Linked DNA regions of Desulfatitalea tepidiphila. The protein of the gene in region 1 interacts with the protein of each later gene in a pairwise test. Links are inferred from orthologs where the notes say so. Each region holds a gene or a part of one and is shown on either strand. Other genes may lie near its edges.

The links. The genes of interacting proteins can lie anywhere in the genome.
Region 2: the proteins of ribD (region 1) and DFT_RS17925 interact in binary tests that used the Escherichia coli proteins (3 or more experiments, as listed by UniProt). The link is inferred for Desulfatitalea tepidiphila from one-to-one orthologs.

Annotation. Positions count from the first base shown.
Region 1 is NZ_BCAG01000001.1:29,684-37,355, forward strand. The notes cover bases 1,199-4,118. They hold ribD (bifunctional diaminohydroxyphosphoribosylaminopyrimidine deaminase/5-amino-6-(5-phosphoribosylamino)uracil reductase RibD), read left to right. Parts: upstream 1,199-2,066; coding sequence 2,067-3,170; downstream 3,171-4,118. Other genes in these bases: DFT_RS00150 (deoxycytidylate deaminase), read left to right, coding at 1,199-1,580; nrdR (transcriptional regulator NrdR), read left to right, coding at 1,577-2,032; DFT_RS00165 (riboflavin synthase), read left to right, coding at 3,442-4,110. In the rest of the region: glyA (serine hydroxymethyltransferase), read left to right, coding at 1-1,041; more of DFT_RS00150, read left to right, coding at 1,101-1,198; DFT_RS00170 (bifunctional 3,4-dihydroxy-2-butanone-4-phosphate synthase/GTP cyclohydrolase II), read left to right, coding at 4,173-5,387; ribH (6,7-dimethyl-8-ribityllumazine synthase), read left to right, coding at 5,493-5,966; transcription antitermination factor NusB, read left to right, coding at 5,968-6,444; DFT_RS00185 (MBL fold metallo-hydrolase), read left to right, coding at 6,492-7,118; ispG (flavodoxin-dependent (E)-4-hydroxy-3-methylbut-2-enyl-diphosphate synthase), read left to right, coding at 7,150-7,672. UniProt on the Escherichia coli protein: Converts 2,5-diamino-6-(ribosylamino)-4(3h)-pyrimidinone 5'-phosphate into 5-amino-6-(ribosylamino)-2,4(1h,3h)-pyrimidinedione 5'-phosphate.
Region 2 is NZ_BCAG01000005.1:23,202-28,105, forward strand. What follows is about bases 1,921-4,904. They hold DFT_RS17925 (acetyl-CoA carboxylase biotin carboxylase subunit), read right to left. Parts: upstream 4,165-4,904; coding sequence 2,677-4,164; downstream 1,921-2,676. Other genes in these bases: DFT_RS17915 (enoyl-CoA hydratase/isomerase family protein), read right to left, coding at 1,921-2,041; DFT_RS17920 (acyl-CoA carboxylase biotin carboxyl carrier protein subunit), read right to left, coding at 2,085-2,636; DFT_RS17930 (carboxyl transferase domain-containing protein), read right to left, coding at 4,217-4,904. In the rest of the region: DFT_RS17910 (acyclic terpene utilization AtuA family protein), read right to left, coding at 1-1,259; more of DFT_RS17915, read right to left, coding at 1,265-1,920. UniProt on the Escherichia coli protein: This protein is a component of the acetyl coenzyme A carboxylase complex; first, biotin carboxylase catalyzes the carboxylation of the carrier protein and then the transcarboxylase transfers the carboxyl group to form malonyl-CoA.

The DNA of each region.
Region 1 (7,672 bases):
TTCGTGGATGTGGCCGAGCGCCTGGCCATCGAGCGGGCCATTCAACTGTTCGGCGCCGATTATGTCAACGTTCAGCCCCATTCCGGTTCCCAGGCCAATATGGCGGCCTATTTCGCCCTGCTTCAGCCCGGGGATACGGTCTTGGGTATGGATTTGGCCCATGGCGGGCATCTGACCCATGGTGCCAAGGTGAGTTTTTCCGGGCAGCTCTACCATTTCGTCCATTACGGCGTCGATGGCCGGACCGGCCGGATCGACTACGATATGGTGCGGCGATTGGCCAATGAACATCGACCCAAGCTGATCGTAGCCGGGGCCAGCGCCTATCCGCGTATCATCGATTTTGACGCGTTCGCCCAGATCGCCGCATCGGTGGGTGCACGATTGATGGTGGACATGGCCCACATTGCCGGGTTGGTGGCCACGGGCCTTCATCCTTCGCCGGTGCCTTATGCGGATGTGGTCACCTCGACTACCCACAAGACCTTGCGCGGACCACGCGGTGGACTGATTCTGGCCAAGGCGGAATTCGAAGCCAAATTGCGCAGCGAGGTATTCCCTGGGATTCAAGGCGGGCCGTTGATGCATGTGATCGCCGCCAAGGCCGTATCCTTCAAGGAGGCATTGCTCCCCCAATTCAAAACGTACCAGGAGCGCGTTCTGGCCAACGCCCAGGCCCTGGCCGAGAGCCTCCAGTCGGCAGGATTGCCGCTGGTTTCCGGCGGGACGGACAACCATCTCATGCTGGCCGACCTGACCACATGGGATATTACCGGCAAGGCGGCCGAAATCGCCCTGGGCCGCGCCGGCATCACGGTCAATAAAAATGCCGTGCCCTTCGACCGGCGCGGACCTGTGGTCACCAGCGGCGTGCGCATCGGGACGCCCTACCTGACCAGCCGGGGTATGGGGGTCCAGGAGATGCACCAGATCGCGGGATTGATGATCGAGGTCCTCAAGGACCCGGACAATCAGCGGGTGATCGAGCGGACGCGCATTGAGGTGGCCGAGCTGTGCAATGCGTTTCCATTGTATGCTTAGACCGGCTTCGCCGGAAGTTTAAAGTGTAAAGTGAGAAGTTTAAAGTGAAGGCATTAGCCATGCGGCATCCGGAAGAGAGGCCCTCGTGGGACCAATATTTTATGGATATCGCCTGCCTGGTGGCCAAGCGCTCCACCTGTTTGCGGCGCGCAGTGGGGGCCATTATCGTCAAGGACCGGCGGGTGCTGTCCACCGGGTACAACGGTGCGCCGAGCCAGGTCCGCCATTGTTTCGAAGTGGGCTGCCTGCGGGAGAAATTGAAGGTGCCTTCGGGTGAGCGGCACGAATTGTGCCGCGGTATCCATGCCGAACAGAATGCCATCATCCAGGCCGCCTACCACGGCGTTTCCATCAAGGGTGCCGATCTTTTCTGCACCAATCTGCCCTGTTCCATTTGTGCCAAGATGATCATCAACGCAGGGATTGTTCGGATTGTCTACCAGTCCGGTTATGCCGATGTCATGTCCGAGGAGATGTTGGCCGAAGCGGGAGTGGAACTCGTTCAATTGCCAAGCAGTCACACGGAGGTGGGGCCATGAAGTGTCCGTTTTGCGGGGAGATGGACAACAAGGTGATCGATTCGCGGGTAAGCAAAGACGGCACGGTGATTCGGCGCCGTCGGGAGTGTACCGACTGCGCCCGGCGGTTTACCACTTACGAGCACATCGAAGAGATCCCCATCATGATCGTTAAAAAGGATGGGCGGCGCGAGGTGTTCAATCGGGACAAGGTGCGTGTCGGGCTTCAGAAGGCGTGCCAGAAGCTGGATATCAGCATGAACGTTATCGAGGATTTCATCGATGATCTGGAGCGTGACCTGCGTGAAACCGGTGAAAAGGAGATTCCTTCGCGGGTGATCGGCGAAAAGATCATGGGGCGGCTCCACACCTTGAACGATATCGCCTACGTACGTTTTGCCTCGGTCTACCGGGAATTCAAGGATGTGAATGATTTCGTGGCGGAGCTGAAGACGCTCTTGAGCGAGCGTTGATGGAAAAGACGGATCATCGGACGCTGACGGCGGCATGAACGACAACGAATACATGGCCATCGCCCTTGAACTGGCGGCCAGGGGGGCGGGGCGGGTATCCCCGAATCCCATGGTGGGTGCCGTGGTGGTCCGAAACGGACGGATCGTCGGGAAAGGTTATCACCAGGCCGTGGGCGGCCCCCATGCCGAGGTCCATGCCCTCGACGATGCCGCCGAACAGGCGGTGGGCGCCACCCTCTATGTGACCCTGGAGCCCTGCAACCATCATGGCCGCACGCCGCCGTGCACGGAGAAAATTCTCCGGTCCGGCATCCGGCGGGTCGTGGTCGCAATGGCCGATCCCAACCCCGATGTGCGCGGCGGCGGCAATTCCTTTTTGCGCGATCACGGCCTCGAGGTGGTCTGTGGCATCCGGGAAGCGGAAGCGCGCCGGCTCAACGAGAGTTTCGTCAAATTCGTCAGGACCCGGCGGCCTTTCGTGGTGCTCAAAATCGCCGCGACCCTGGATGGCCGCATTGCCACAAGCAATGGCGATGCCCGCTGGGTCACCGGCCCGGAGGCCCGGTCCATGGTGCACCGGATGAGACATCGCATGGATGCCATCCTGGTGGGGATCGGCACGGTCAAGGCGGATGATCCCCAACTGACCGCGCGTCTACAGGACGAAGCGGGCGTCGATCCCATCCGCCTGGTCCTTGACACGCACCTGGCCATGCCGCCCGACGCGCAAATGCTTCGGCAGCGTTCAGAGGCGCCCACCTATCTGGTGTGCGGTCCGGAACCCGACCGGCAGCGGCACCGGATGCTGACCGATGCCGGGGCCCGGATTCTGGAGGTCCCCCTGAATGGGGTGCTCGTCGATATGGTGGCACTGATGGCACAGTTGGGACGGATGAACATCGCCAGCGTGCTCATCGAAGGCGGTGCAACAGTGGCGGGCAGCGCCTTGCGATCGGACATCGTGGACAAGCTCGCGCTGTTTTATGCCCCGAAGCTGTTGGCCGGCGAGGGTGTGCCCATGTGCGCCGGTCCCGGCCCCCAGTGGATGAAAGAGGCCTTGGCCCTCGAGAACGTCACCGTGGAACGGGTGGGGGCGGATATCCTGGTGCAGGGATACCGGCATGACATGGGCGAATGAAGACCAGGGGGAGGACAGGACGATCGGCTTAAAAGAACAGTGTGGCGAGCGCGGTGATCGATTGTATAGAAGGATTTTGATCTTATTGTTTTAGATTAGTGTTGACGGCACCGTAACACGTACGGAATTCGCTCTCCCGTCAACCCGGCGGAAGCCGGGATCCGGTATTTCCAATAGGTTCTGGATGCCGGCGTTCGCCGGCATGACGCCTCTGCGACTTTTTTCAGTTTTATCAATTTGGAGTGCATCAAGGCCGAAGCGTGGATAGTTTATGTTCACAGGTATTATAGAAGGAATGGGCACCCTGGCGGCGATGCGCGCCTCCGGTACCGGCCGGGTGCTGACCGTTGAGGCAGATTTCGACCTGCAGGGGACGCGCATCGGCGACAGCATTGCCGTCAACGGCGCCTGCCTCACGGCAGTGACCCTTTCCGGGCGTCGGTTCACCTGTGACGTGTCACCCGAGACCCTGTCCAAGACAACTTTCGGGGCCTTGAAAATTGGCGAACGGGTCAACCTGGAACGCGCCCTGCGGTTGTCCGATCGACTGGACGGCCATCTGGTGTCGGGCCACATCGACGGTATGGCCCGGCTGGAGCGGCGCGACATCAATGCCAACGCCTGGATCCTGGACTTCAGCGCCCCCCAGGCGCTGACCCGCTATATGATTCAAAAAGGATCCGTGGCCGTGGACGGTATCAGCCTGACGATCAATCAATGCGATACGGCCGGTTTCCAGGTGAGCATCATTCCGCATACCGCCGCCGTCACCACCATCGGCCGCAAGGGTGTGGGATACCTTTTCAATATTGAGACCGATATCATCGGAAAATACGTGGAGCGATTCGTGTTACGCCTCCAGGAGGGAACCGGAACCCCGACCGCCGGCCCTGGTGTCAGTATGGACCTTTTGGCCAAATCCGGGTTTCTGGATCGGTAGCAGCGCCCGCTGGAAAAGCCATCGTGCATTGGCACGAAATCGAAACAGGAGAGTTTAGAACCATGTCACGCATCACAGTCGAACAGGCAATCGAAGAGATTGCCGCCGGGAAGATGGTCATCCTCGTGGATGACGAAGATCGGGAGAACGAAGGCGATCTTACCATGGCCGCCGAGAAGGTCACCCCCGAGGCGATTAATTTCATGGCCAAATACGGCCGCGGGCTGATCTGCCTGTCGCTCACCAGTGAAAAGTGCGACAAGTTGGACTTGCCCATGATGGTCAAGAACAACACCTCTCCCTTCGAGACCGGATTCACCGTCTCCATAGAGGCCAAGCGCGGTGTGACCACCGGGATCTCCGCCGCGGACCGGGCCACCACCATCTTGACGGCGGTGGCCGATAACGCGACCTCCCGGGATCTGGTTCGGCCCGGCCACATCTTTCCCTTGCGGGCCAGGGACGGCGGCGTGATGGTGCGCGTCGGCCAGACCGAAGGATCGGTGGACCTGGCGCGGCTGGCCGGATTGAAACCGGCCGGCGTGATTTGCGAAATCATGGACGAAGACGGCACCATGGCGCGCATGCCGACCTTGGAAAAGTTCAGTGAAAAACATGACATCGGCATCGTGACCATCGCGGACCTGGTGGAATACCGCATGCGCAACGAGTTTTTCGTGCATCGCGCGGCCGAAACCGCCATTCCCACGGTTTTCGGCGGAGATTTCCGCATCGTCGCTTTTGAAAACGACGTGGACCATCTGACCCACATCGCCCTGATCAAAGGCGAGATCAGCCCGGACAAGCCCGTGCTGGTGCGCGTCCATTCCGAGTGTATGACCGGGGATATCTTCGGTTCTCTGCGCTGCGACTGCGGTGATCAACTGCACAGGGCCATGGGCATGATCGAAAAAGAGGGCACCGGGGTGATTATCTACCTGCGCCAGGAGGGACGGGGCATCGGACTGGTCAACAAGCTCAAAGCTTACGAGCTGCAACAGAAGCTGGGCCTCGACACCGTGGAGGCCAATCTCAAGCTGGGATTCAAGGATGACCTGCGCGATTATGGCATCGGCGCCCAGATGTTGCGCAACCTGGGCGTCCGCAAAATGCGTCTGTTGACCAACAATCCCAAGAAAATGGTCGGGTTGGACGGCTACGGCCTGAGCATAGAGGAGCTGGTTCCCATCGAGGTGGCGCCCAACGAACACAATCGCTGCTACCTGGAGTGCAAGAAGCTGAAGATGGGGCACCTGTTGCATTTGATCGAGCAGTAATCCTGTTTTTGCGGAGAGCCATCGGACATGGCGGGCGGTCGCCACGCGCGGCCGCCTGGTTTTACTGACAACATTTTGAGCAGTCACTCAATCGGAGGTTTAACGATGCCCAATATCATCGAAGCCAATCTTGTGGCCGAAGGGAAAAAGTTCGCCATCGTGGTGAGCCGGTTCAACGATTTTATCACCGACAAGCTGGTCGGTGGTGCTGTTGACGCCCTGACCCGCAGTGGCACCAAAGCGGAAGACATCGATATCGTCAAGGTGCCCGGCGCCTTTGAGATACCCCTGCTGGCCAAGAAGCTGGCGGCCCGCAAGCAGCATGATGCCGTCATCTGCCTGGGTGCCGTCATTCGCGGGGCCACTCCCCATTTCGACTATGTAAGCGCAGAGGTGTCTAAGGGCGTTGCCGCTGCCAGCATGGAGACAGGCATGCCGATCATCTTTGGTGTGGTGACCACCGACACGCTCGAACAGGCCATTGAGCGCGCCGGCAGCAAGGCCGGTAACAAGGGCTGGGATGCGGCTCTGGCAGCCGTCGAGATGGCCAACCTGATGGGGGCGGTGGAAAAGATCTGATATGGGGACCCGTCGACAAGCCAGAGAATTAGCCATGCAGGCGCTGTTCAGCATGGACATGAGTTGTGCGTTCAGTGCGGAGATGCTGACCGATTACTGCCGCTGTTTTCCACCAGGCAAGCGTTTTCAAAGCTTTTTCGAACTCCTGGTCAACGGCGTGCTGCAATACAAGGCCGATATCGACGCCGTGATCGAGACCTATTCCAGTAATTGGAAGATGCGGCGCATGGCCTGTGTGGATCGTAATATTTTGCGCATGGCCGTGTTCGAGTTGATCTACTGCGCCGATATTCCAGCCAAAGTGACCATCAACGAAGCGATCGATATCGGGAAAAAATTCGGTTCTCCGGAATCCGGCTCGTTCATCAACGGTATCCTGGACAGCATCCGCATTGCCATCGAAAAGGGGCAGCTGGCCACGGTCGAGACGCCCCCGGCCGGCGACGGGACCGCATCCCAGGCGATCAACGACCTTTAATGGTCCAGGCGACGCAACGGTTCCCCACCGAGAAAGGAAATATCATCATGATCATTCGCGCCATGCCGGTCGGGCCGCTTCAGGCCAACTGCTATATCCTCGGCTGCGAGGAGACGCGCCATGCGGCCGTCATCGACCCGGGCGGTGATGTGGATCAGATCCTTCTGGCATTGGCCAGAGACCGGTTGACCCTCAAGGCGATCATCAACACCCACGGACACTTCGATCACGTCAGCGCCAACAAGGCCCTCAAAAAGGCCACCGGTGCGGAGCTGATGATCCATCCCCAGGATGCGCCCATGCTCGCTCAACTCTCCGGTGCGGCGGCCATGTGGGGCATGCGGTCCGAGGATTCGCCCGAACCGGACCGGCTGCTCGAAGACGGCGATACGGTGACCGTCGGCCACATTGTTTTCAAGGTGCTCCACACCCCCGGCCACACCCCCGGGGGCATCTCGCTCTATACCGACAACGCCGTTTTCGTCGGTGACACGCTTTTCGCCGGATCCATCGGCCGCACCGATTTTCCGGGCGGCGATTTCGACACCCTGATCCGCAGCATTCATACCAAACTGTTCACCCTGCCCGAGGACGTGGCGGTCTACGCCGGCCACATGGAGGCGACCACCATCGGCAGGGAAAAACGATACAATCCTTTTTGCGGGATCCGATAGCGGCGCGGCCGATTCGGTCGGGACGGCACCCATGATACGACGCAAGAGCCGACAGATTCACGTGGGAAAAGTGCCGGTGGGCGGCGATGCGCCCATCACCGTGCAATCCATGACCAACACGCCCACCCAGGATGCCGCCGCCACGGTCGCACAGATCCGGAGGCTCGAGTCCGCCGGATGCGAGATCGTGCGTGTGGCCGTGCCGGACCAGCAGGCCGCCGAGGCCATTGCCGACATCAAAGCCCGGATCCATATTCCACTGATCGCCGATATCCACTTCGATTACCGCCTGGCCTTGGAAGCCGCCCGGCGGGGCGCCGACGGGTTGCGCATCAATCCGGGCAACATCGGCGGGCAGCGCAAGGTACAGGCCGTGGTGGATTGCGCCCGTGACCTGGGGCTGCCGATCCGCATCGGGGTGAATGCCGGCTCGCTTGAAAAGGATCTGCTTAAAACCTATAATGGCGCCACGGCTCAGGCCATGGTGGAGAGTGCCATGCGCCACGTGGCCCTGCTGGAGCGCACCGGCTTCGACCAGATCAAAATTTCCATCA
Region 2 (4,904 bases), on another replicon or contig:
GTGGGCGGCGACGTCAAGGTGAAGCCGGGGATGTTGGCCAGGGCCATCTCCACCACCTTGGCCGAAAACCGTTTACCCACCTTGTCGGCATCCGGATCCATGACCGTGATGCGCAGGAAGGCGAAGGCCTCGTCGTTGGTGGCCGGATCGATCTTTTCGGCGTGCACGAGCTGCACGTCCACCGTTCGGAACCGCTCCCGGCCGCCCAGGCTGTCGAACAGGGTGTCGGCGACGATCTCGGCCTTGCGGTCGATGTCCAGGCCGGTCAGCACCACGGTCATGGTGTTCTTGTAGCCGCCCAGGGTGTTGATGCACACCTTGGTGGTCTCCGGCGGCGGTTCGCCCCGGGTGCCTGCGCCCCGCACCCGGTCGGGCCCTTCCTGGGTCAGCGACAGGGTGTCGATCCGCACCGCCACGTCCGGGGTCAGGTAGGTCGGTGCCGCGATTTCATAGAGCAGTTGGGCCGTCACCGTGCCCACCGACACCAGGCCGCCGGTGTCCGGATGCTTGGTGATGACGAAGCTGCCGTCCGGATGCATCTCGGCGATGGGAAACCCTACGTTGCGGTAGGAGGGCACCTCGTGGACGAACGAATAGTTGCCGCCCGTGGCCTGGGCGCCGCACTCGATGATGTGACCGGCGGCATAGGCCCCGGCCAACCGGTCCCAGTCGGTGCGTTGCCAGCCGAAGCGCCAGGCGCAGGGGCCGGCCACCAGGGCGGCATCGGCCACCCGGCCGCAGATCACGATGTCGGCCCCCTGCGCCAGCGCCGCGGCGATGCCCCAGGCGCCCAGGTAGGCATTGGCTGTGATGGGAACGGCGCCGGCATCGGCCAGGGACACCCCCTTGTCCAGGTGGGTGAAGGGTTCACCGGCCTGTTGGAGCGTTTTCAGACGCGGCATCAGATCGTCGCCTTCGATGTAGGCGATTCTGGGCGACAACCCCAGCGTTTGAACGGTGGTCTTCAGTGTCCGCGCCAGGCCCGCGGGGTTCAATCCACCGGCGTTGGCCACCACGCGGATGCCCTTCTCCAGGCATTGGCCCATGACCGCTTCCATCTGTTTGAGGAAGGTGGGCACGTAGCCGCCCTCAGGCGACTTGAGCTTCTTCTGGAAGAGAATCGCCATGGTCAGTTCGGCCAGATAATCTCCGGTCAGCACGTCGATGGGGCCGCCCTGGACCATCTCCCGGGCCGCCGACAGGCGGTCGCCGAAAAACCCGCTACAGTTGGCGATGATCAGTTTTTCAGGATCGCTCATGCGGATCATTCTCCTTTGAATCGGGGCGGGCGTTTTTCCAGAAAGGCGGTGATGCCTTCCCGGGCGTCCCGGGTGCCTGCCACCTCGACCAGTTGGCCGCCGAGGAAGCGCACGGCTTCGGCCAGGGGCATCCGTTCGGCGGCGGCAAAGGCCGCCTTGCCCAACTTGAGGCCGATGGGGCTCTTGGCCGCCAGGGCGGCAAGCACCATGCCCACCTCGGCGTCGAAATCCTCCTCCGGCGCCACCCGGGTGACCAACCCCATCTCCAGGGCTTGGGCGGCGGTGAGCCGCTCGCCGAGCAGGATCATCTCCATGGCCTTCTTGCGGGGCACGTTACGGAAAATCAGGGCGCCGATCATCATGGGAAACAACCCGACGTTGACCTCCGGGGTGCCGAATTGGGCCGACGCCCTGGCGATCACGATGTCGCAGGCCAGCATGAAGCCGGTGCCGCCGGCCAGGCAGTGACCGTTGACGCGCGCCACGGTCGGTTTGGGAAATTCCGCCAGTCGGCTGATGAGCCGGGCATAGCTGTCGAAGTGGCTTCGACGGTCGGCGTCGTCCTGCATGCCGCCGCCCAGGTCGGCGCCAGAACAAAAGGCCTTGTCGCCGGCGCCGGTGATACAGACCACGCGCACACCGTCATCCGCCTGGGCCTGGTCCAGGGCCGAGTGGAACAGGACCACCGCTTCGGGCGTGATGGCATTGCGCGCGGCGGCCCGGTTGATGGTCACGGTGGCCACCTGCCCGTCGACTTGGTAGATCAGATCCTTTTCAGCCATGAACCGCCCTCCTTGATCGTTTCGACGATCATTACGCCGATTTTTACGACGCCCGTGACGACGCCCCTCCGGCGGATGGCGCCCCTGGCGAATCGGCCGCCTCGGGTTCGATATCCACCAGCACCTGCTTGGGCGCCACTTTCTCTCCTTCGGCCACGTTGATCCGCGTGACCACTCCGGAGTAGGGTGCAGTCAGGGTGGTGTCCATCTTCATGGCCGACACCACCACCAGGCCCTGCCCCTGTTCGACCGTCTGGCCTGCGGCGACCAGGATCTGGGTCACCACCGACGGCATGGGCGGCGTAACCGTCTTGGGCCCCGCTTTGGACCCTGACCGGGTACGCATTTGCGGCGCGCGGTCGTCCGACAGGAAAAAAGTGCACCCCTCGATCATCACCGCCTTGCCCTCGGCGGTTTCGACAGCGAACGCCGAGGTCTGGCGGCCGTCCACGATCAGGTGCAACCGGTGCTCGGAAATGCGCTCGAACACCACATGGGCTTCCCGATCGCCGAAGTTCGCGATAAACCCGCTCTCTCCGGACGGTTCCACCGCCAGGGCGATGGTCTCTTCTTTGTATCTCAGCTTCCAATCCATGCAGCCGATCCTCCACTTTCCGGTCCTGGTCGATGGCGGGCTACAGCCGCCAATGGTTCAACGTGTGCCAGGGGCCGGGATGCGCCGCAGTCGCAGCCACCGGCCCTGCCGTACGCGCCCGGGGCGCCATGGCATCGGCCGCATAGGCCATGGCAGCCAGTTCCAGGCGCTTGCGATCCGGCGCCCAGTCGGCGAAATGGGCGGCGATGAAATCAGTATAGGTCTCTCCGGCCTGGAACGGCGCCGAGGCGAGCACATCGAGCAGAAAGTCCATGGGCGTCCGCACCCCCAGCACCACATAGGATGTCAGGGCCCGGATCATCCGCCGGATGGCCAGCTCCCGGGTTTCCGCATGGACCACCAGCTTGGAGAGGATGGGGTCGTACTCCACCGGGACCTCGCTCCCGGCATAAACCCCGCAGTCGTTGCGGACGCCCGGCCCGGCCGGTTCCCGCAAGAATGCAATCCGTCCCGGCGACGGCATGAAGCGCTGCTCGGGGTCTTCCGCATAGATGCGGCATTCGATGGCGTGGCCCCGGCCGCGCACCTCGTCCTGGGTCAGGGCCAGCGGCCGGCCGGCGGCGATCTCGATCTGGTGGCGCACCAGGTCCAGGCCGGTGATCATCTCGGTGATGGGATGTTCCACCTGCAGGCGCGTGTTGACCTCCAGGAAGTAAAAACGGCCGGCCGGGTCCAGGATGAACTCCACCGTGCCCGCGTTCACGTAGCCGGCCGCCCGGGCCGCCGCCACGGCCGCCTGTCCCATCTCGGCGCGCAGCTCGGGGCTCAAGGCCGGGCTGGGGGTCTCCTCGATGATCTTCTGGTGCCGGCGCTGGATCGAACACTCCCGTTCGAAGAGGTGAAGGATTCGGCCCTGGCCGTCGGCCAGGATCTGGAACTCCACGTGCCGCGACTTGGGCAGAAATTTCTCCAGGTAGATGGTGCCATTGCCGAAAGCGGCGGCCGCCTCCCGGGAGGCCGCCCGGCAGGCCTCGGCCAGGTCGTCGGGGCGCTCGACGATGCGCATGCCTTTGCCGCCGCCGCCGGCCGATGCCTTGACGAGCAGCGGGAAGCCGATCCGTTCGGCAGCGGCCGCCCAGGCGCCGGGGGCGTCGGCCGCCTCGATCATGCCCGGTATGATGGGCACCCCGCCCGCCTGCATGATCCGCCGCGCCGTGAGTTTGTCCCCCAGGCTGCGGATCACCTGGGCCGGCGGACCGATGAAGACGATCCTTTCCCGCTCGCAGCGTTCGGCGAAGTCCGCATTTTCGGCCAGAAACCCATAACCGGGATGAACGGCCTCGGCGCCGGTCTGTTTGGCCGCATCGACGATGCGGTCGATGTCCAGGTAACTCTTGGATGGCTCGGCGGGTCCGATGGGCACCGCCTCGTCGGCCTCCAGGGCGTGCAGGGCGTGCCGGTCGGCATCGGAACAGACGGCCACCGTGGCGATGCCCATCTCCTGGCAGGTGCGCATGATCCGCACCGCGATCTCTCCGCGGTTGGCGATCAGAATCTTTTTAAACATGCGGTTCCCCATGGGATTGGCCTCTGCTGTCGGGCATGGGTTACAATGAATGTTACATGCGGAAAATGCCGTAGCCGTGTACATCGCTGCGCAAAGGCGCGTTGAGGGCCGCGGAAAGGCCAAGCCCCAGGACGTCGCGGGTCTTGGCCGGATCGATGATCCCGTCATCCCAAAGGTTGGCGGTGCTGTAATAGGCATCGCCCTCCTTGAGGGCCGCCGCGATGACCGGCTCCCGGATGGCCTCGACCTCCTCCCCGGTCATGGGCGGCTGGCCCGCCCTCGCCCGCTGGTCGTTCTGCAGGGTGATGAGCACGTCGGCCGCCTGGCGGCCCCCCATGACCCCGATCTGGTGGTTGGGCCAGGTCCACAAAAACCGAGGCCCGTATGCCCTTCCGCACATGGCGTAGTTGCCGGCGCCGAACGATGCGCCCACCATGACGGTGAACTTGGGGACCGTGGCCGTGGCCACCGCGTTGACCATTTTATGGCCGTTCTTGGTGATACCCCCGCGCTCGTAATCCCGGCCGATGATAAAACCGGTGATGTTCTGCAGGAACACCAGGGGAATCTGGCGCTTATCGCACAACTGGATGAACTGGGTGCCCTTCAGGGCGCTTTCGGAAAAGAGGATGCCGTTGTTTCCCAGGATGCCCACCGGGTAGCCGTGAATGTGGGCGAAACCGCAGATCAGGGTGGCGCCGTACATCTCCTTGAACTCGATGAACTCGCTGCCGTCCACG